Regions from separate parts of the Streptomyces sp. NPDC032721 genome, predicted to be linked through region 2. Evidence: riboswitches for the same ligand, from Rfam matches in the RefSeq annotation. Region 2 holds a riboswitch; each other region holds the start of a gene.

Region 1 (5,435 bases), 1.3 Mb from region 2:
TGCACGTTCCGCACGCGGCGCAGCAGGATCTGGTGCGGGTCCATCCCGGGGAGGAATGGCTGTACGTCCTGGAAGGGCGGCTGCGGCTGGTCCTGGGGGAGAGCGTCCACCTCCTGGACGCGGGCGACAGTGCCCACTTCGACTCGCTCACGCCGCACCGGATCACCGCGGTGAACCCGGGCGGGGCCGAGCTGCTTTTCGTCCACACACTGATGCAGAGCACCGCTGCCGGTCTCTGCCTGCCCCAGGAGTCATGAGATGGCGGAGCTCACCGAGTCACAGAACGCCGCGATGGCCGCGATCGCCAGGGCCGCCGACGAGATGGCCCGCTCCGAGACGGCCGGTGACGGCAAGAAGGCCGACTGGAACGACGGTGCCGGCCGGTCGACCGGGGTGCTCGGCTTCGTGGAGGACCGGGCCCCGCGCGGCCTGGTCCTCCGGGTCTTCCTCTATGTCGCCGTCGGGCACGTCTTCGCGGCCTTCATCTACCTGCTCTTCACGCTGGGCGGCGAGGGCTGAGCGCGAGGGGTCACGAGGTGAGGCGCTCGCGCAGCGCCTCACGGGTGGCGGGGGAGAGGCGCAGGCCCTGGGTCAGGTACGTCTCCGTGTCGCCCCAGATCTCCTCGATGCCGGTGAACGCCGCGTCGAGGTATTCCACGCGGGCGTCGAAGAGCGGCGCGAGCAGGCCCATCACCTCGTCGTTCATCGCCTCGGGGGACGTGCTGCTGCGGCGGACCTTGTAGCGGCGGTGCGGGTCGTTCGACTTGAGGTAGTCGGCGGTGATCGCCTCCCGCCGGACCCCCACCGCGAGCAGCGTCACCGCGATGGCCAGACCCGCGCGGTCCTTGCCCGCCGCGCAGTGCATCAGTGCGGGGACGCTGTCCTCGGCGAGCGCGTGCAGCACCCGGCTGTGCTCGGCGGTCCGCTCCTCGATCATCCGGCGGTACGACTCGGTCATCCGGCGGGCGGCCTTGCCGTCGTCGAGGATCTCCCGCAGCTGGTCCATGCTCCCGTCGCGCACCATCCGCCAGAACTCCGTCCCGTCGGCCGGGTCGCTGAGCGGTATGTTCACGTTCCGCACGCCGGTGAGCGCGACGTCCGGGCCTTCCAGCTTCTGGTCGGCGGCGTTGCGGAAGTCGAAGATCGTGTGCAGGCCCAGGGAGTTGAAGAACTCGGTGTCGGGGCCGGTGGCGTGCGCCAGGTGGCCGCTGCGGAACAGCCGTCCGTACCGGGTCAGCCGCCCGTCGTCGGTCGGCAGGCCGCCCACGTCACGGAAGTTCCGTACCCCGGCGAGCTCGGGCTCCGCATCGGCGGACGACGACGGGGCGGGGACCTGCGGCACCTGCTGGGTCACGAGTGCTCCTCAAGGGTCGTTCGGTGTCGCCGGTCGCGATGGCCGACGAGGGCGCGTTTCGACGATACGACATGGCCCGACATGGATACCTCGGGCAACTAATGGGGATTTGTGCGGCACTTGAGGGCTTCGGGGGCCGGACGGACCGGCGTCGTCCGACCGAATTGAGTGCTTTGGTGAATGCTGAGGCTTTTGCGTGGGCGAGGTCCGGGTGCGGAGTGAGCAGGATCATAGGGAGCCGTGGCGCCCCTGCTGCCGAGGCGTCAAATGGCAGGCCAGGTACGGAAAACGGGCAGCGGGGCAGTTGTGGGGCGACGTGAAAATCATGGAGATGAGGTGCTCGCGGGAAGGAGAAGAAGGGAACGGCTTGTTCCGGCGGCCTCCACTCGCTTACGTTCACCGTCAACCCGGGTGGACCGCCGAATCCTGCCACCGCCCGGCCATCCGCACCCATATTTCTTCGTGTGGCAGGAGCGGGGGACCCAGGTAGTACGCCGGCACCGGAAGACGCGAGTCGACCGGAACGGCTTGGGGTGAAGCCGCGCTCGACGAGAGCGCGACCGGGCATCTCCAGCCCGAACCCGACAGCTCACCTCGCAGGCGCCGGAGAGGAATCCGTCATGCCTGCAAAGGGTAAGCACCGCCGACCGAAGCCCAGTTCCTCGCTCACCCGCGGTTTCGTCGCCGCCGGTACGGGCGGTGCGGCACTGGCCCTCCCGCTGATCGGCGCCACCGGCGCGCAGGCCGCCGAACCGGCAGCTGCCCCCGCCGCCGCACCGGGCCAGGCGGCCCGGTCCGTGGCCCAGCAGGCCCCCCAGATCCAGATTCCGCAGCAGCGCACGGCGGCGCCCGAGGCCGCCCCGAAGGCAGCCCCGGCGTCCGCGCCCAAGGCCGACTCCGCGCGCCAGGCCACCCGTACGTACTCCGTGGTCACCGGCGACCACCTCTCCAAGATCGCCGCGGCCGAGAAGGTGCGCGGCGGCTGGCAGAAGCTCTACGAGGACAACCGGACCGTGGTCGGCGGCGACCCGTCGCTGATCCTCCCCGGCATGAAGCTCTCGATCGGCGCGAAGGCCCCCGGCGGCGCGGCCGCCCCGGCCGCCGGTGCGGGACAGAAGTCCGCGCCCGTCGAGCGCAAGGCCGTCGAGCGCACCGAGAAGCGCAAGGAGCAGCGGGCCGAGCAGCGCCAGCAGCGTACGGAGAAGCGCAAGGAACAGCGGGCCGAGCAGCGCACCGAGTCGCGCACCGAGCCCCGTGGGCAGTCCAGCGGTTCGGGCTCGCGCAGCGGCTTCACCGCGCCCGTGCCGTCCGGCGTCTCCACCTCGTACCGCGCCTCCGGCGGCAGCTGGTCCAGCGGTTACCACACCGGCGTCGACTTCCGGGCCTCCTCCGGCACCTCGGTCAAGGCCGTCGGCGCGGGCACCGTCGTCTCCGCCGGATGGGGCGGCGCGTACGGCAACGAGGTCGTCATCCGGCACAACGACGGCCACTACTCGCAGTACGCCCACCTGTCCGCCCTGAACGTGCGCTCCGGCCAGAGCGTCTCCGGCGGCCAGCAGATCGGCTACTCCGGCTCCACCGGCAACTCCACCGGGCCGCACCTGCACTTCGAGATCCGCACCGGCCCCGGCTACGGCTCGGACGTCGACCCGCTGAGCTACCTGCGCCAGAAGGGCGTCTCGCTCTGACGCACGGGCCGGCGTACGGGCCGACGCACCGGCCGTCGCACGGGCACTGACCCGTACGGCCCCGTGCCCGCCACCCCTTCGTTCCGCCCCCGTACCGGCCCGGTACGGGGGCGGAACGCGTGCGGCGCGAGGCCCCCCTGCGTATTCCGGGTTGAATGAATCTTGACCGGTGGCATATCTCACCCTCCGTCACCCCCTCCCTACGGTGGCGTAGGTCACTTGCGGAAGTGAAGGATGTGTCGACGTGGCAGACGATTCGAGATCATTCAGCGCAGGCACCATCGGGTCGTACGCGGCGATCGGGGACAGCTTCACCGAAGGGGTCGGCGACCCCGGGCCCGACGGCGCGTACCTCGGCTGGGCCGACCGGCTGGCCGTCCTCCTGGACGACCGGGTACCCGAGCACACCTTCCGTTACGCGAACCTTGCCGTACGGGGCAAACTCCTCGACCAGATCGTGGCCGACCAGGTCCCCAGGGCCAGGGAACTCGCCCCCGACCTGGTCAGCTTCTGTGCGGGCGGCAACGACATCATCCGGCCCGGCACCGACCCCGACGACGTGGCCGAACGGTTCGAGAAGGCCGTCGCCGACCTGACCAACGCCGTCGGCACGGTCATGGTCACCACCGGCTTCGACACCCGGGGCGTCCCGGTGCTGCGCCATCTGCGCGGCAAGGTCGCCACCTACTCGGCGCACGTACGCTCCATCGCCGACAGGTACGACTGCCCGGTCCTCGACCTGTGGTCGCTCAAGTCCGTGCAGGACCGGCGCGCCTGGGACTCCGACCGGCTGCACCTCTCGCCGGAGGGCCACACCCGGGTCGCCCTGCGGGCCGGACAGGTGCTCGGCCTGGAGATCCCCGCCGATCCGGACGAGCCGTGGCCGGTGCTGCCGCCGCGCGGCACGCTCGAAGCGCGCCGCGACAACATCCAGTGGGCGCGCGAGCACCTCGTACCGTGGATCGGACGACGGCTGCGCGGCGAGAGCTCCGGCGACCACGTGGAGGCCAAACGGCCGGACCTGATGCCTCTCTGACGGAGAGTCAGGGGGTGATCAGGGGGTGAGTTGTTCGGGGCCGATCAGGGACGTGTTCCCGTCGACGGTGCAGGCGTAGGCCCCGGCCAGCGCGCCCAGCCGGGCGCACTCCTCCAGGGGGCGGCCGGACAGCCGCCCGTACAGGAACCCGGAGACGTACGCGTCGCCCGCGCCGTTGGAGTCCACCACCGGGGCGGGCGGGACCGTCGCCGGGACGTGGCGCGGGGTGCTGCCGCCGTCGCGGGTCAGCAGGTACGAGCCGCCCGCGCCCGCCGTCGCGACCACGGCCCCGGCCCGGCCCTCGCGCAGGATCTCCCGCATCACCTCGCCGATCCGCTCGCCCGCGCCCGCCGCACTCAGGAACACCAGGTCGGCCCGGAGCGCGAACGCCCGGTGGTGGTCGGCGACACCGTCCCAGTCGTGCAGGTCCGTGGAGAGCGGAACGCCCGACTCCACGATGTCGTCGAGCAGGTGGCGGGCGAAGCCCATGATCGACACGTGTGCGTGCCGGGCGCGCCGCAGATGGGGCAGGAAGAAGTCCCGGGGCATCCGCAGGTCCTCGGGGTCACGGGCGTCGTAGAACGACATCCGGCGGCCCGCCGGATCCACCAGGTTGACGGCCCGCCTGGTGCCGGCGGCCGACACGAGGGGCTCGAAGTCGACCCCGCCCTTGGCCATCCGCTCGCGCACCTGGCCGCCGATCCAGTCGTCGCCGATGACGTCCAGGAACTTCACGTCCAGCCCCAGTGCCCGGCAGCCCAGCGCCACGTTGCCGCCGGTGTGGCCCGGCCACTCGCGGATGGGGGCCACGCCGACGGAGTCCGCGAGCGGGACGGGCAGGGCGTCGACGCGTACGACCGTGTCCACACCGCTGCCGCCGATCACCAGGACGTCGAGACCGCCGTCGCCGTCCCACTGCCCTTGCTGCACCACAGTGCTCCCCTTCCCATGCCCCTGGTCTCCCCGACGGGCCCCAGTATGCGGGGTGCGGCCGGGGCCCGTGCCCGGGCGGGAGCAGGTGTGAAAAGGCCGTGTCACCGGCCCGCGAGGTGAATTTCGGTACGGCGGTGGGAGTGGCGCGGCCAGTGGGGGGCCGGGCGGTGCTGGGATGTCCCCGCTCCGTCGCGAGCCCGCTTCCGGGCCCGCCCGTCAGCCCGTCCCCCTCGGAAGGATCCGTCACCATGTCCGTCTCCCTGCCCCTGCCCTTGTCCCGGGCGTCCCTGCCCCTGTCCCGGGCCCTGACCGTGGCCGCGCTCACCGGTGGTCTGCTGGTCAGCGCGGCGCTGCCCGCCGCGGCCCTGTCCGGTGCGGCTCCGGCAGCCCCGGCGGCGGCAGCCCGGCCCGTGCCGTCCACGGT
Region 2 (5,435 bases):
CATGTCGCGCGCCTTCACCGAGGGCACCGACAAGCACACCGCCGAGGAGTTCGCCGCCGAGCTGGAGCGCTGCGGCGCCACCTTCGACGCGTTCGCCGACCACCCCGGCGTCCGGGTCTCCCTCGAAGTCCCGGTGCGCAGGCTGCCGAAGGCGCTCGGACTGCTCGCGGACGCGCTGCGCGCCCCCGCGTTCAGCGACGGCGAGATCGAGCGCCTGGTGCGCAACCGGCTCGACGAGATCCCGCACGAGGCGGCCAACCCGTCCCGGCGGGCCGCCAAGCAGCTCTCCAAGGAGCTCTTCCCGGACACCCTGCGGATGTCGCGCCCCCGCCAGGGCACCGAGGAGACGGTGAAGAACATCGACTCCGCGGCCGTGCGCGCCTTCTACGAGACGCACGTCCGCCCGGCCACCGCCACCGCCGTCGTCGTCGGTGACCTGGAGGGCACCGACCTGGACGCCGTCCTGGCGGACACCCTGGGGGAGTGGACCGGCAACACCGCCGAGCCGCGCCCCATGACGGCCGTCACGGCCGACGACACCGGACGGGTCGTCATCGTGGACCGCCCCGGTGCGGTGCAGACGCAGCTGCTGATCGGCCGCATCGGCGCCGACCGGCACGACCGCGTCTGGCCCGCCCAGGTCCTCGGTACGTACTGCCTGGGCGGCACCCTCACCTCCCGCCTGGACCGCGTCCTGCGCGAGGAGAAGGGCTACACCTACGGGGTACGCGCCTTCGGCCAGGTGCTGCGCTCCGCCGACGACGGCCGCGGCGCCGCCCTGCTGGCCATCAGCGGCTCCGTGGACACCGAATCGACCGGGCCCGCCCTGGAGGACCTCTGGAAGGTCCTGCGGACGCTGGCCGCCGAGGGTCTCACCGACGCCGAGCGCGACGTCGCCGTGCAGAACCTGGTGGGCGTCGCCCCGCTCAAGTACGAGACGGCGGCGGCCGTCGCGGCGACGCTGGCCGACCAGGTCGAGCAGGAGCTGCCCGACGACTTCCAGGCCCAGCTGTACGCCAGGCTCGCGCAGACCGGCACCGTGGAGGCCACCGCGGCCGTCGTGAACGCCTTCCCGGTGGACAAGCTGGTCACCGTGCTGGTCGGCGACGCCGCGCAGATCGAGGACCCGGTCCGCGCGCTCGGCATCGGCGAGGTCACGGTCGTCAGCGGCTGACGGTCGTCACCGGCTGACGGTCGCGCCTGCTGCTCGAACAGCGGTGCAAAGCAGGGCAAGTGGGACCCCGATGACGGGTGAGTCGTCGGGGTCCTCCCTTATGTCCGTTTTGATGCGGAGGTTGCGTGTCTGCCGTGTGGGCTGCATTACAAAATCCCGTCTCTGTTTGGTGATTGAAAGAAGGGCCGCTTAGCGTCGGTCCGGCTGTCCGTCAGAGAGCGCCGCAACCGCGGCACCGGGCAGTCATCGCCGAGTCCCCGTCAGGCGCGAGCCTGGGGAGCCGGGGACCCACTTACGTCCCTGGGGTGAATCGGACGCCATCGCCCTTCACGGGCCGGTGGGGCCCGTAGGAGACCTTCCTGCTCCGAACCCGTCAGCTAACCCGGTAGGCGAGAAGGAAGGAAAGGAAACAGCCACTTCATGGCGTTCACCCGTGCCGCCGGGAAGCACCGTCGTCCCTCCGTACTGTCGCGCAGGAGCGCGAAGTTCGCCGGAGTCGCCGCCCTCACCACGACCGGTGTCATCGGAACGCTGGCCCCGCAGGCCATCGCCGCCGAGCAGGACCTGGCCGCAGAAGACACCGGCGCCCTCCGTGCCGTCGTCCTGGAGGACTCCGTGACGGAGAACCTCAGCGACAAGATCGAGGCCCAGGCCGCCGCGCAGAAGCAGGCCTACGAGAAGGCCGAGGCCGAGCGGAAGGCCGCGGAGGCCCGCAAGGCGGAGGCCAAGCGCAAGGCCGAGGCGAAGATCAAGAAGGAGCGGGAGGAGCGCGAGCGCGCCGCCCGCGAGGCCGAGCGCAAGCGCCTCAACACCTTCCAGCTGCCGGTCGCCGGTTCGTACGTCTCCACCAGCTACAAGTCCGGTGGCGCCATGTGGTCCTCCGGCAGCCACTCCGGCGTCGACTTCCACGCCTCCTCCGGCAGCTCCGTCGTCGCCGTCGGCTCGGGCACGGTCGTCGAGGCCGGCTGGGGCGGCGCGTACGGCAACAACATCGTGATCAAGATGAACGACGGCTCGTACACCCAGTACGGCCACCTGTCCTCGATCGGCGTCTCCGTCGGCCAGTCCGTGACCCCCGGCGAGCAGATAGGCCTCTCCGGCTCCACGGGCAACTCCACGGGACCGCACCTGCACTTCGAGGCCCGTACCTCCCCCGAGTACGGCTCGGACATCGACCCGGTCGCGTACCTGCGCGGCCACGGCGTCAGCGTCTGACCAGGATTCCCCGAAGGCCCCGGCTCTCCGTGAGCCGGGGCCTTCGGCGTTCCCGCGTTCCCGCGCATTCCCGCCGTTTTCTCCTCCGGGGGACTTCCAGGTGGCCTTCAAGGGCCAAAATTCGGCCATGAATTTCCGCTCGCCGCCCGCAATTCCCGTCCGCTGCAATACAGTTCCGGGAAAGCCGCAGCAGAACGGACGGAGGGTCGGGCATGCGCATTCCCGCGCATTCGGTGTGTACGGCGATCCGCGACGACATCGTGTCCGGGGTGCTGCCGCGCGGCAGCCGGCTGACCGAGGAGGTACTGGCCCGCCGGTACGGCGTCTCGCGCGTCCCGGTCCGCGAGGCGCTGCGCACGCTGGAGTCCGAGGGCTTCGTTACCACCCGCAGGCACGCGGGCGCCTGCGTCGCCGAGCCGACCGCGCAGGAGGCCGCCGACCTCCTGGAGGTACGCACCCTGCTGGAGCCCCTGGGCGCGGCGCGGGCAGCCCTGCGGCGCAGCGAGGCGCACCTCAAGGTGCTCCGCGGGCTGGTCAGGCTGGGGCAGGAGCGGTCCAGGCGGGCGGACGGGGAGGATCTGACCGCACTGGGCGGGTGGTTCCACGAGACGCTCGCCCAGGCCTCCGCCAGCCCCGGACTGATCACGCTGCTCACCCAGCTGAAGCACAAGACCGCCTGGATGTACGTCGCCGAACGGCCCGCCCGCCCCGCCGAGCGGTGGGCCGAGCACGGCGCGATCGTGGACGCGGTGGCCCGCCGGGATGCCGAGCGGGCCAGGGCGCTGACCGCGCAGCATGCGGAGCGGGCGGTGGCCTCGTACCGCATGAGGATTCCGCAACACGCCGTAAACCTGACGAGCGGCCGGAATTAACAAAAGGGCCGTAGAACGGGCCGTACAGAAAACTTCCTGCGTGAATTACCTGAGTGCCGATGCCATGAGGAAATGACGAAAGCCGCGGCCCCCGGATTAGGGGACCGCGGCTTTCGTGCGAATTCGCCCGTACGGGCGCGACCTTTTGGGTCGTGAGGGTCAGACGGTCTCGGGGAGCTCGTCCAGGCCCTCGGCGACCAGCTTCGCCAGACGGTCCAGGGCGGCGTCCGCGCCCTCCGCCTCGGACGCCAGCACGATCTCCTCGCCGCCCTGCGCACCCAGACCCAGCAGCGCCAGCATCGAGGCGGCGTTGACCGGGTTGCCGCCCGCCTTGGTGATGGTGACGGGGACGCCGGTGGCCGTGACGGCGCGGACGAAGATGGAGGCGGGGCGGGCGTGCAGGCCCTCGGCCCAGCCGACGGTGACGCGGCGCTCAACCATGGTGTAGCCCTTCGTGTTCATGCTTGGTTGTCTAGACCAGTCTCTCATGTGGTGCGGGCTGCTCTGCCCGGCGAAAGTCCCGCCGGACGTCCCGCCGGGAGCCCTGCCGGACGTCGTGCCGAAAGTCCTGCCCGGCTGCCGTGAACAGGACCAGACTGCCCCGCCCGCACCGGGCCCGCGAGTCGTAGGCTGCCTGCATGGGCATGGCTGCGGACGATGCGGATCAGGCGAAGCGGGACTCCGACCCCGGGGACCAGGACCACGTGTACCCCGACCACTGGGAAGCCGACGTGGTGCTGCGCGACGGCGGGACGGCGCGCATCCGGCCCATCACCACCGACGACGCCGACCGGCTGGTCAGCTTCTACGAGCAGGTCTCCGACGAATCGAAGTACTACCGCTTCTTCGCGCCCTACCCCCGGCTCTCCGCCAAGGACGTGCACCGCTTCACCCACCACGACTTCGTGGACCGGGTCGGCCTCGCGGTCACCGTGGGCGGCGAGTTCATCGCCACCGTCCGCTTCGACCGGATCAACGAGGACGGCATGCCCGCCTCGGGCCCCGACGCCGACCGGGCCGAGGTCGCCTTCCTCGTCCAGGACGCCCACCAGGGGCGCGGCGTGGCCTCCGCCCTCCTCGAACACATCGGAGCGGTCGCCCGCGAGCGCGGCATCCGGCGGTTCATCGCCGAGGTGCTGCCCGCCAACTCCAAGATGATCAAGGTGTTCACGGACGCCGGCTACCAGCAGAAACGCTCCTTCGAGGACGGGGTGGTCCGCCTCGAATTCGACCTGGAGCCCACCGACCGCTCCCTGGCCGTACAGCGCGCCCGCGAGCACCGCGCCGAAGCACGCTCCGTGCAACGGCTGTTGACGCCCGCGTCGGTGGTCGTCGTCGGCGCCGGCCGGGCGCCCGGGGGAGTGGGCCGCACGGTCCTGCGCAACCTCGTCGCCGCCGGGTTCACCGGGCGTACGTACGCCGTGAACGCGGCCCTGCCGCCGGAGGTGACCGAGCTGGACGGCGTCCCGGCGTACCGCTCGGTGGCGGAGATCGGCGAGCCGGTGGACCTGGCGGTCGTCGTCGTACCGGCGCGGCAGGTGCCGGACGCGGTCACCGACTGCGGTGAGAGCGGGGTCCGGGGGCTGGTGGTGCTGGCCGCCGGGTACGCCGAGAGCGGCGGCGAAGGGCGGGAGCGGCAGCGGGAGTTGGTCCGCCGGGCCCGCTCGTACGGGATGCGGATCATCGGCCCCAACGCCTTCGGCATCATCAACACCTCCGACCTCGTACGCCTCAACGCGTCCCTCGCGCCCCAGCTTCCGACGCGCGGCCGGATCGGGCTCTTCGCCCAGTCCGGGGCGATCGGCATCGCCCTGCTCTCCGGGCTGAACCGGCGCGGAGCGGGCGTCTCGGCCTTCATCTCGGCGGGCAACCGGGCCGACGTGTCCGGGAACGACTTCCTCCAGTACTGCTACGAGGACCCGGACACGGACGCGGTCCTGCTCTACCTGGAGTCCATCGGCAATCCGCGCAAGTTCACCCGGCTCGCCCGGCGCACCGCCGCCGTCAAGCCGATCGTGGTCGTCAAGGGCGCCCGGCACAGCGGGAGCACGCCGCCCGGGCACGCGGTGCCGACGGCGCGGATCCCGGACGCGACGGTGTCGGCGCTGTTCCGGCAGGCGGGGGTCATCCGGGTCGACACGGTCACCGAGCTGGTCGACGCCGGGCTGATGTTC
Region 3 (5,435 bases), on a different contig from region 2:
CCCGGCCAGGGCAACCTCCTGCGCCTCGCCGAGCTAAACGGCCTCTCCAACATCCGGGTCGCCAACGGGGACGCGATCATCCTGCTGCGCGAGATGCTCCCCACGGACTCCCTGGCCGGTCTGCGCGTGTACTTCCCCGACCCCTGGCCCAAAGCCCGCCACAACAAGCGCCGCCTCATCCAGCCCGAGTTCCTGTCGCTGGCCGCCACCCGGCTCGCGCCCGGCGCCGTACTGCACTGTGCGACCGACTGGGAGGACTACGCGGAGCAGATGCTCGAAGTGCTCTCCGCGCACCCGGACTTCGAGAACACCCAGGCCGACGGCGGTTACACGCCCCGGCCCGCGTTCCGGCCGCTGACCCGCTTCGAGGGCCAGGGCCTGGACAAGGGGCACGTGGTGCACGACCTGATGTTCCGCAGGGTCCCGCGCACGAGCTGACGCCCCGGGCCCGACAGTCCGACAGCTCGGCAGTCCGGCAGTCCGTCCCGAGTTGTCCACAGGCTGTGTCCACAGGGCATCGCGGCTGTCAGTGGCAGTCGTTAGGGTCGTTGGATGTACGAGACGTACGAAGCCCCGCCTCCGCACCCGGCCCCGCCGGTACCGGACCACGCGCCCGGGGGACCCGGGCCGTGGCCCGACACCGCGCTGCCGGCGCCCGCGCCCTGGCAGGACGGGCCGCGACGTACGTTCCCGGGCCGGTGGCTCCACCGGCTGCGCGCCAGCCGCCTCTGGCGCAGCAAAGCGGTGCGGGCCACGACGCTGATCGTGCTGCTCGCCCTGTCCGGGCTGGTCCTGCTCGCTCTCGTGCGGGAACAGACCGGTACCCGGGGGTTCCTGGTCGGGCTCGGCCTCGCGGTCTTCCCCGTGCCGTTGCTGGTGCTGGCGTTCCGCTGGCTGGACCGGGTCGAGCCGGGGCCGTGGCGGAACCTGGTCTTCGCGTTCACCTGGGGTTCCTGCGCGGCCGCGCTCGTCGCGATCACCGCCAACAGCTTTGCCGTGCAGTGGATAGCCGTGGCCACCGCGGACCCCGACGGGGCGGACACACTGGGGGCGACCGTCGTCGCACCGGTCGTCGAGGAGAGCGCGAAGGCCGTGGCGATCCTGCTGATCTTCCTGTTCCGCAGACGGCACTTCACGGGGATCGTCGACGGCGTCGTCATCGCGGGCTTCACCGCGACCGGCTTCGCCTTCACCGAGAACATCCTCTATCTGGGCAATGCCTTCGGCGAGGACCAGGCGTACGGCTTCTCCGGTCTCGGCTCGGTGACCGCGGGCACCTTCTTCGTCCGGGTGATCATGTCGCCGTTCGCGCACCCGCTGTTCACGGTGCTGACCGGCATCGGCTTCGGCCTGGTCGCGCTCGCCCCCGCGCGCCGGGGCCGGGCCCGTGCCTGGGTGCGGATCCGCCGGATCGCGCTGCCTGTGCTGGGCCTGCTGCTCGCGATGGGCATGCACGCCCTGTGGAACGGATCGGCGTCCTTCGGCCCGCTCGGCTTCTACGCGGTGTACGGGCTGTTCATGGTGCCGGTGTTCGCGTTCCTGACCTGGCTGGCGATCTGGACCCGGCAGCGCGAACTGCGGCTGCTCGGCGCCGAGCTTCCCTCGTACGCCGCCGCCGGCTGGCTGGACCCGGCCGAGCCGCTCGCCCTGTCCTCGATGCGGGCCCGCTCGCTGGCGCAGGGGTACGCGGCCCGGTCGTACGGCCCGGCCGCCGCCCGCGCCGTCTCCGAGTACGAGGGGTTCGCCACCGCGCTCGCGTTCCTCCGCTACCGCGCGCGACGCGGCGTACCGACGCCGGGGGCCGCCGCCGAATTCACCGCCCGGGAGCGGGAGCTGCTGGAAGAGCTCTGGCGGCGCAAGCGGATCGCGGGGCCCGCGCTGGTGTACGCGGCCCAGGTGACCGGGCGAATACGGATGCTGCCGCCGCCGTACCACCCGGCGTACGCGGCGGCGTACAACCCGTACAAGCGCTGAGGCGACCGACGCCTCCGTCCGGGCTGTCCTGAAACGCGAACCGGCAGCCCTGGCGTCGGGGGGTGAGCGCCAGGACTGCCGGAGTTCGGGAGTACGCGGGGGGGCGGAGCGTCAGGCCGTCAGACCGTCAGGCCCTTGTCGCGCAGCCAGGCCGCCGGGTCGATGCCGTCGCCGCCCGGGGTGTGCACCTCCAGGTGCAGGTGCGCGCCGGACACGTTGCCGGTGGCGCCGACGTTGCCGATGACCTCGCCGGTGGTGACCTTCTCGCCGGGCGAGACGTTCATCTGCGAGAGGTGGCAGTACCAGACCTCGGTGCCGTCGGAGAGCTCGATGACGATGCGGTAGCCGTAACTGCCGGAGTAGTTCGCGGACTTGACGGTCGCACCGTGCACGGCCTTGACCGGCGTACCGGCCCCAGCGGCGAAGTCGAGACCCGTGTGCTGCCCGGAGGACCACATCGAGCCGGACTGTCCGAAGGTGGCGCTGAGGTAGTACCCCGAGGTCGGCAGCGAGTAGCTGGCGGCCAGCTTGGCGAGCCGCTCGGCCTCGGCCTTCGCCGCTGCCTCCGCCCTGGCCTTCTCCTCGGCCTCGGCCTTCTCGCGGGCAGCCTTCTCGGCCTTGGCGTGGGCCTCGTCGCGCTGCTTCTTCGCCTCGGCGGCTGCGTCCTTGACCGCCTGGGCGCGGGCCGCCTCCTGGACCGCCTCGTCGGCGGCGGAGCGCTGCTGCTCGGCCTGCTGGAGGATGCGGGCGCGCAGGCTCTCGCCCGCCCCGGTCGGCTGCCCGGCAGCGGCACCCGTACCGGCACCGGCCTGGTCACCGGCGGCGGCCGGAGCAGCCGCCGGAGCCGCGGCTGCCATCAGCTCCTCGCCGGAACCCTCCTCGGAGCCGGAGTCGGACCCGGAGCCCGACACCAGGGCGCCGACACCCGGCAGGGACTTGGCGTCCGGCAGGGAGTCGGCGAGGGAGTCGAGCGACTCGGTGATCTGGTCGGGCAGGGATATGGAGACGGCGGGCTTGTCCTGCGCGGTGGCGATGCCACCGGCGCCGACGGCTGCGATCACGCCGACACCCAGCACGGTGGAGCTGCGGGCCAGGGAGCCGCGCTGCTTGGCCACCCGGTGCTTGCCGCGGACCGGAACGACGGAATCCTCGGTGGGGTTCCACTCCTCGGTCGACGCGGCGGGACCCTCGAAGTCCACGAATCCGGCGCGCTGCTGCGGGACCGTCTGCACGGCGGGCATCGTCGCGGTGGCGGCGGGACCACTCTCGTAGCCGCTGCTGTGACCGCTGCCGTAGCCGTTGTTGTCGTAGCCGCTGCCGTAGGAGGCGCCGTAAGCGTTGCCCTCCGGCCCGTCGGTGTCGTTCGGGACGCCGTACGCCCCGTACGAGAAAGCGGGGGCTGTGGGGGCTTCGGGGGCAGGCCTGTTGGACGCCACGGAGGCGCGCTCCTTTCCTTCCTTCTCGCCTACCGGGTTAGCTGACGGGTTCGGAGCAGGAAGGTCTCCTACGAGCCAGGTTCGGCCCGATTCACCCCAATTGGTGGTTCCCCGGTTTCCTCACGGAATTCGGCGCACGCCGCACGGCGCCGTCTCTGACGACGGCTGGGACGACCGCGCTGCGTTATCGAACGTTAATAGACACACAAGTGGAATTCCAAGCCGTTCCTGTTGATCGTTAACGCAGCGCACGCACCGATGGCCAGGACATCACTCCCAAATGCCCATCAAGTAGGGCGACCCAAAGACCCCTTGACACCCCTTCGGCCACACCCGTTCCCGTGCGTGCAAACTCTCCACAACTGATAGATCGTCAATTGTTATGCGGAGCGCGCTCCTTCGCGCACGCCCCGTGACAACCCGTAGTCACCTCGGATCCGCGGCTCGGCAACTCCCACGGCCCGACAGCTCCGCAGCCGTCGGCCTCACGGCCGTTTCACGATCTCCACGGTCCGCCGCCTCTCCGGCTGCCCCTCCCCCGGCCGCCCCACCGCGAGCAGCGCCATGTCGTCCGTCTGCTTGCCGCCCGTGTGCACCCGTACGTCACTCGTCACCGCCTCCAGCACGGCCTCCGGGCCGGAGAAGAGCGAGCGCCGCAGCCGCAGGGCCGGGTCGTAGAAGACCCCTTCGGCGTTCCGCGCCTCGGAGAGCCCGTCCGTGTAGAAGAGCAGCGTCGACCCGCCGGGGAACGCGAACTCCCGGGCCCGGTCCGGCCAGTTCCCCAGGTCCCCCATCCCCAGCGGCAGCGCGAACTCCTCCGGCGTCAGTACCTCCACCTCGCCGTCGGCGAACAGCAGCAGCGGCTCGGGGTGCCCCCGGTTCACCAGGCGTACGACGCCCTCGCCGCGCGGGATCTCGGCGAGCACCGCCGTCGTGAACCCCTCCATCGCGTCCAGCCCGTCCCGCCGCGTGCCCTCGCGCGCCAGCGCCCGCTCCAGCCGCTGCGCGACGCCCTCCAGCGTGCTCTCCGTCTCGGCCACCTCCCGGAACGCGCCCACCACCACGGCGACCGCCTCGACGGCCTCAAGTCCCTTGCCCCGTACGTCACCCACGACCAGCCGCACCCCGTGGGGCGTGTCCTGCACCGCGAAGAGGTCGCCGCCGATGAACGCGTCCGCCTCGGCGGCCTCGTAACGCGCCGCGATCTGGAGCCCGCCGATGCGCTCCGGCGGTGTGGGTACGACGGCCCGCTGGGCGGCCTCGGCGATGACGCGGACCGACGCGAGCCGCCGGTCGCCACGGCGTACGACCCTGTTGATGAAGACGGCCAGCGCACCCACCGTCATCACCGTCACCAGCTCGGTCACCGACAGCACCACCAGCAACGAGTCGTCACGGATGCGCAGCCCCGTCACCGCCAGTGCGGACGCGATCACCGTCAGCACGGTGGCGGCCAGCCCGAAGAAGGGGGCGGCGACCAGCGGGGCCGCCGCGAAGAGCGGGGACGCGGTGAAGCCGGGCGGAGTGAGCGTGTCGAAGACGACCCCACCGACGACCATCAGCGCCGGCAGCGCCCGTACGAACCGCCTGCTCTTGCGGCCCTTCTGCCCGGAGGGGTCCACCCCGCCCACGACCTCGTCGATCCCGCGCCCGTACCCCGCCACCGTCTGCTCTCCTGCCCAGGTCCGCACCGGGTGCGGACGGTACCGCTCCCCACACAGGCTTGCCGGAGCCGCGCCGCAGGGCGAATCGGCATCGGCCATGTGGGGGACGGCCCGCGCCGCACTCCGTACTTCCGTACTCCGTCTCCGGAAACGCCTGAGGCCCGGAACTCAATCGAGTTCCGGGCCTCAGACCTACTGCTACTTCTTCAGTAGCGGGGACAGGATTTGAACCTGCGACCTCTGGGTTATGAGCCCAGCGAGCTACCGAGCTGCTCCACCCCGCGTCGGTGAACACAACCCTACGCCATCCGAGCAGCTCCCCCGACCACTTTTCCGACCACCTCCCCGACCCCCTCTCCGA
Region 4 (5,435 bases), on a different contig from region 2:
CGCCTGCACGCTGGGCCTCATCCTGCGCGACCAGGCCGAACAATGGCTCGGCGTCGCCGCGGACGCCGGCAACTCGGAGGCCGCCTACCGCCTCGGCAACATGCTGGTGGGCACCAGCAGCGTGGACGAAGCGCTGCGCCGCTACCGTCAGGCGGCCGAGGGAAACTACCGAGACGAGGCCGCCGCCAACCTGGGAGGCCTCCTCCTCGACGCGGGCGATCCGAAAGAGGCCGAGTACTGGTACCGCGTGGGCGTACTCGCCGGAGACACCAGGTCCATGCACAACCTGGCGATGCTGCTCAGCCGCCGCAAGGACAAGGCGTCCCGCGCGGAAGCCGTGCTCCTCTACCGGCTGGCCGCCGAGCAGAACCACCCGTACTCCAAGAACAACCTCGGCGCGCTGCTGATCAGAGAGGGAAACCGGAGCGAGGGCTGCGATCTCATCCGAGAGGACGCCGAGTCCGGCAGCGCCTACGGGGCCTACCAGTGGGGGCAGTTGCTCCTCCAGGACGGGAATTCGGCGGAGGCTCGCAGATGGCTCCGCAAGGCCGCCGCCGGGGGCCACTTCGCCGCACGTGCCGCCCTGGAGGGCCTTGAGGAGGTCAACGAGGCGTGAAGGCCACCGGCAGCACCCGGAGCCCCCGCATGATCAGCCCGCCGCGCCAGCGCAGTTCCTCCGGGGCCACCGCCAACTCCAGGTCCGGCAGCCTGCGCAGCAGAGTGGCCAGGGCGGTCTGGCCCTCCAGCCTGGCGAGCGGGGCGCCCAGGCAGTAGTGGATGCCGTGGCCGTAGCCCAGGTGCGGGTTGTCCTTGCGGGCGAGGTCGAGGACGTCCGGGCCGTCGAACTTCGCCGGGTCGCGGTCGGCGGCGGCCAGTACGACCAGCACCGGATCGCCGACGGCGATCGGCACGCCACCGATTTCCAGCGGCTGCGTCGCATAACGCCACGTGGCCATTTCCACCGGCCCGTCGAAACGGAGCAGTTCCTCGATACCCGTTTCGAGAAGGGCGGTTTCGCCGCGTTCGAGGCTTTCCTGGAGAAGGGCCTTCTGAGCGGGGTTCTTCATCAGGGCGAGTGCCCCGTTTCCGACCAGATTGATCGTGGTCTCGAAACCCGCGAAGAGAAGCACGAAACACATCGCGACGGCTTCTTCTTCGGTGAGGTGCTCACCGTGGTCGCTGGCCCGGATCAGACCGGAGATCAGGTCGTCCGCCGAGTCGTCGTCCCCCAGCGTCTCGCGCTTGCGGTGGATCAACTCGGCGAGGTAGTTGCGGATCTTCTTCACCGACCGGGCGACCCCGCCCCTCGGGCCGCCGCCGTGCCGGATCATCATGCCCGCCCAGTCGCGGAAGTCGTCCTGGTCCTCGCGGGGGACGCCCAGCAGATCGCAGATGGCGTAGATCGGCAGCGGGAACGCGTACTCGTGGATGAGATCGGCCTCGCCCTTTGCCGCGAACCGGTCCAGGAGGTCGTCGGCCAGCTCCTGCACCCGGGGCGCGAACTCCGCCACCCGGCGCGGGGTGAACGCCTTCGAGACGAGCCGCCGCAGCCGGGTGTGGTCGGGCGGGTCGATGTTGAGGAGATGCGTCATCAGATTGGCGCTGCGCTCCCCGGGGATACCGGTCTTGCTCTTGCCCGCCGCGTCCTCGGCATGGTGTGCCGGATTCTTGCTCAGCCGCTGGTCGGCGAGCGCCTGCCGAGCGTCGGCGTACCGGGTGACCAGCCATGCCTCGACCCCGCTGGGCAGAGTGGTCCGGTGGACGGGTGAGTTCTCCCGCAGCCAGGCGTACGAGGGATACGGATCGGTGGCGAACTCCCAGGTGAAGAGTTCGGGAGTGGGGTGCGGCGTGTTCACGCCACGACGTTACCGGGCGTGCTCACAAGGGGCCCGCCGAGCCGGTCCGCCGGGGCGGGGCGGCATATTCCGTAAGGCAGGAGTAATCGGCGGCGGGCCGTCCAGTTGACACTCCGTCAGCAATGTGACCTTCGCGTTATCTGCACTGCATTGACTTGTGACGGGTGTTCGAGTGCCGCTACCTTCACACGCGACTCGGCAGTTACGGCCGGAAGCCGAGTCATCGTCAGCTGAAAGGCAATCGCATGCGTACCGGGAACGGTCGGCACCGTCGTCCGCGTCAGGCACCCGCTCTCATCGTCGCGGCCGGGGTGACCGGATCCGCAATCGCGATTCCGCTCCTCGGGGCGACCAGCGCGGGAGCGGCCGAGGCGGGGACCTGGGACCGGGTCGCCGAGTGCGAGAGCGGCGGCATGTGGAGCGCCGACCTGGGCAACGGGTACTACGGCGGGCTCCAGTTCTCGCAGGAGAAGTGGGACCAGTACGGGGGCGGCGCGTACGCGTCGCGTCCCGACCTCGCCAGTCGTTCGCAGCAGATCAGGATCGCGGACAAGGTGCTGGCGGCCGAAGGGCCGCAGGCGTGGCCCAGTTGTGCCGTCATATCCGGGCTCGCGCCGGGCGGTGGGGCCGGCTCCGGTTCCGCTTCCGGCGGAGGGTCGGGTTCCGGCGGGGTGGACGCCGCCGATCCCGGTACGGGGTCCAAGGACCCGTCCGCACCCGCGGCGGGGTCCGCGCGACCCGGCACGCCGGACGGCGGGCAGAGCGCGCGGCCGGACGAGTCGACCGGCCCCGCGCAGTCGACCATCCCGGCCAAGCCCATCGAGCCGGCCCAGCCGGTCCAGCCGACCCCCAGCACCAGCGTGTCGCCGAGCACGGGCGCCGACGCGGGCACGGGCGCCACCCCGAGCACCGACCCGGCCACCGGCACCGACCCGGCCGCCACCCCCGGCACCGACCCGAGCGCCGACCCCTCGGTGCCCGGCACCATTCCGAGCACGCCCCTCCCCGGCACGCCCCTCCCGAGCACCCCCGCCCCCGGCACCCCCGCCCCCGACCCCACCGCCTCCGCCGGCGGCGACGCCGCCCGGGGCGACGGCAACGGCAGCGGCAAGCACCGGGGCACCCCCGCCCCCGAGAACTCCCTTCCCGGTACGGACGGTTCGGCGAGCCCCTCCGAGGGCCCCGCCACCGACCCCACCGCCCCGCCCGCGACGGACGACCGCGAGTCCGGACGGCACGCCTCCCGAGGGGGCGGCAAGTCCCCTGCGGGGCCCGTCGTCGAGGACACGTACACCGTGCGTCCCGGTGACAACCTCTGGCACATCGCCGACGAGGCGAAGCTGCCCGGCGGGTGGCCGGCGCTCTACGAGGCCAACCGGACCGAGCTGGGCGACGACCCGGACCTCATCCGCCCTGGCCAGCACCTCGAACTGGGCGAGAAATAGCCACCCGGCAACCCGGAAACCGTCACAAAACACGGGTAGTTCAGGGGTGAATGTCCGGTTCTGCGCGAGTGAGACATGAGTCTCTTCGCCCCAACTGGCGTGTCGCTGCCGGGAGCTCCTGCTGCGCCCCTTCTGACCTGCGTAAACGAGGGTTGGAGGAGGGCAAGGAGGGGTGAGATGTCCCCGATGTGCCTCTTTGAACATCGGGGACTCCTGTGTTTACGGTCGTCCTCGCTCGCCACCGGTGAGCACCGGTACCCGTCACGCCGAATCCTGCCGACGGGGCCCGGGAGCAGTCGTCGCGTAAAGCGCCGTAGGCAGGAGCGGGGGACCCAAGGTAAGTGCCGGGCCCGGACGTTGAGAGACGTACGGAAACGGCTAGGGGTGAAGTCGCCGAGCGGAACGCAGTCATGACGGATGCGGACCGGGAAAGCGACCGGGCGAACTCACAGCCCGAACCCGACAGCTCACCTCGAAGGCGTCGGTGAGGAGATATCCATGTCGCTTTTCAGCAAGGGCAAGCACCGCCGTCCGTCCAAGGCCACCCGCGTCGCCGCCTACGCCGGCGTCGCCGGTGTCGCGGTAGCCGCCCCGCTGATGGGGGCCTCCACGGCCTCCGCCGCCTCCGTCGACACCTGGGACGCCGTCGCCCAGTGCGAGTCGGGCGGCAACTGGTCCATCAACACCGGCAACGGCTACTACGGCGGTCTGCAGTTCTCGCAGTCCTCCTGGGCCGCCGCGGGCGGCACCCAGTACGCCCCGCGCGCCGACCAGGCCTCCAAGGGCCAGCAGATAGCCACCGCCGAGAAGCTGCTCGACATGCAGGGCCCGGGTGCCTGGGCCTGCGCGGGCGCCGGCAACCTGAGCAACGACGGTGTCGACCCGGGCGTCAGCACCGGCTCGGGCTCCGCCAAGCAGTCCGCCCCGAAGGTGGAGAAGAAGCGCGAAGAGGCGCCCGCTTCCCGCAGCGAGACCCGCCAGGCCCCCAAGGTCGAGGTCCCCAAGGTCGAGTCCAAGGCCGGCGGCCAGATCAAGAAGGGTGACGGCGAGTACAGGGTCAAGTCCGGCGACACTCTCTCGAAGATCGCCGAGGCCAAGGGCGTCAAGGGCGGCTGGCAGCACCTCGCAGACCTGAATGAGGACGTCGTTTCCAACGCCGACCTCATCTACCCGGGTCAGCAGCTCCACCTGAGCTGACCCCCGTGGGGGCGGCGGCCCACCCCCGCCGACCCCCATGCCGGACCCCGGCCAGGCGCGACTTCCCCCCGTACGCGCCCGGCCGGGGTCTTTTACGTCCACCGATACGCAGGGGTACGCACGCCTTACGTACAAAAGGTGAACGCAGGGATCACGGACAGTGAGAAGTCAGTAGGTCCTTCGTCCTGTATTACAGGCATTCGGGCATCTTTTCGTCCCACGGGACGGTCGATCGGCTGGCCGATGGCTCCGGTCCGGTTAGGCTCTTGTCGCAAGGCCGAAAGCGACCCTGCACCGTGCGCCCCCAGCGGCGCCTCCCCAAGCGTCACATCCCATAAGGAGATGCTCGTGCCGTCCATCGACGTCGTCGTAGCCCGGGAAATCCTGGACTCCCGAGGCAACCCCACGGTCGAGGTCGAGGTCGGCCTCGACGACGGCAGCACGGGTCGTGCTGCTGTCCCGTCCGGCGCCTCCACCGGTGCCTTCGAAGCCATCGAGCTTCGTGACGGTGACCCCAACCGCTACATGGGCAAGGGTGTCGAGAAGGCCGTCCTCGCCGTCATCGAGCAGATCGGCCCGGAGCTCGTCGGCTACGACGCGACCGAGCAGCGCCTGATCGACCAGGCGATGTTCGACCTCGACGCCACCGAGAACAAGGGCTCGCTGGGCGCCAACGCCATCCTGGGCGTCTCCCTCGCCGTCGCGCACGCCGCGTCCGAGGCCAGCGACCTGCCGCTGTTCCGCTACCTCGGCGGTCCGAACGCGCACCTGCTGCCCGTCCCGATGATGAACATCCTCAACGGTGGGTCGCACGCCGACTCCAACGTCGACATCCAGGAGTTCATGATCGCCCCGATCGGCGCGGAGTCCTTCTCCGAGGCCCTTCGCTGGGGTGCCGAGGTCTACCACACCCTCAAGAAGGTGCTGAAGACCAAGG

Evidence for each region. Region 2 has a riboswitch for cyclic di-AMP ahead of ACZ5PB_RS05835 (M23 family metallopeptidase). Riboswitches for the same ligand answer to the same signal wherever they lie in the genome.
Region 1: linked by a shared signal. The riboswitch ahead of ACZ5PB_RS00460 (M23 family metallopeptidase) and the one ahead of ACZ5PB_RS05835 (M23 family metallopeptidase) in region 2 are both predicted to bind cyclic di-AMP.
Region 3: linked by a shared signal. The riboswitch ahead of ACZ5PB_RS34930 (M23 family metallopeptidase) and the one ahead of ACZ5PB_RS05835 (M23 family metallopeptidase) in region 2 are both predicted to bind cyclic di-AMP.
Region 4: linked by a shared signal. The riboswitch ahead of ACZ5PB_RS16385 (transglycosylase family protein) and the one ahead of ACZ5PB_RS05835 (M23 family metallopeptidase) in region 2 are both predicted to bind cyclic di-AMP.

The regions. Positions count from the first base shown of each region.
Region 1 is NZ_JBVIMX010000001.1:103,066-108,500, reverse strand. Features, by position in the region: gene ACZ5PB_RS00475 (helix-turn-helix domain-containing protein) at 1-257, shown strand, start outside; gene ACZ5PB_RS00470 (DUF6126 family protein) at 259-519, shown strand; gene ACZ5PB_RS00465 (tyrosine-protein phosphatase) at 530-1,354, opposite strand; cyclic di-AMP (ydaO/yuaA leader) riboswitch at 1,792-1,970, shown strand; gene ACZ5PB_RS00460 (M23 family metallopeptidase) at 1,975-3,042, shown strand; gene ACZ5PB_RS00455 (SGNH/GDSL hydrolase family protein) at 3,287-4,078, shown strand; gene ACZ5PB_RS00450 (carbohydrate kinase family protein) at 4,097-4,966, opposite strand; gene ACZ5PB_RS00445 (SIMPL domain-containing protein) at 5,260-5,435, shown strand, end outside.
Region 2 is NZ_JBVIMX010000001.1:1,353,580-1,359,014, reverse strand. Features, by position in the region: gene ACZ5PB_RS05840 (M16 family metallopeptidase) at 1-1,174, shown strand, start outside; cyclic di-AMP (ydaO/yuaA leader) riboswitch at 1,412-1,580, shown strand; gene ACZ5PB_RS05835 (M23 family metallopeptidase) at 1,595-2,389, shown strand; gene ACZ5PB_RS05830 (GntR family transcriptional regulator) at 2,602-3,261, shown strand; gene ACZ5PB_RS05825 (HPr family phosphocarrier protein) at 3,421-3,702, opposite strand; gene ACZ5PB_RS05820 (bifunctional acetate--CoA ligase family protein/GNAT family N-acetyltransferase) at 3,906-5,435, shown strand, end outside.
Region 3 is NZ_JBVIMX010000021.1:147,841-153,275, reverse strand. Features, by position in the region: gene trmB (tRNA (guanosine(46)-N7)-methyltransferase TrmB) at 1-438, shown strand, start outside; gene ACZ5PB_RS34935 (PrsW family intramembrane metalloprotease) at 553-1,974, shown strand; gene ACZ5PB_RS34930 (M23 family metallopeptidase) at 2,094-3,410, opposite strand; cyclic di-AMP (ydaO/yuaA leader) riboswitch at 3,422-3,555, opposite strand; gene ACZ5PB_RS34925 (PP2C family protein-serine/threonine phosphatase) at 3,896-5,101, opposite strand; tRNA gene ACZ5PB_RS34920 (tRNA-Met) at 5,285-5,358, opposite strand.
Region 4 is NZ_JBVIMX010000007.1:67,003-72,437, reverse strand. Features, by position in the region: gene ACZ5PB_RS16400 (tetratricopeptide repeat protein) at 1-616, shown strand, start outside; gene ACZ5PB_RS16395 (cytochrome P450 family protein) at 603-1,856, opposite strand; gene ACZ5PB_RS16390 (transglycosylase family protein) at 2,168-3,301, shown strand; cyclic di-AMP (ydaO/yuaA leader) riboswitch at 3,601-3,797, shown strand; gene ACZ5PB_RS16385 (transglycosylase family protein) at 3,800-4,498, shown strand; gene eno (phosphopyruvate hydratase) at 4,841-5,435, shown strand, end outside.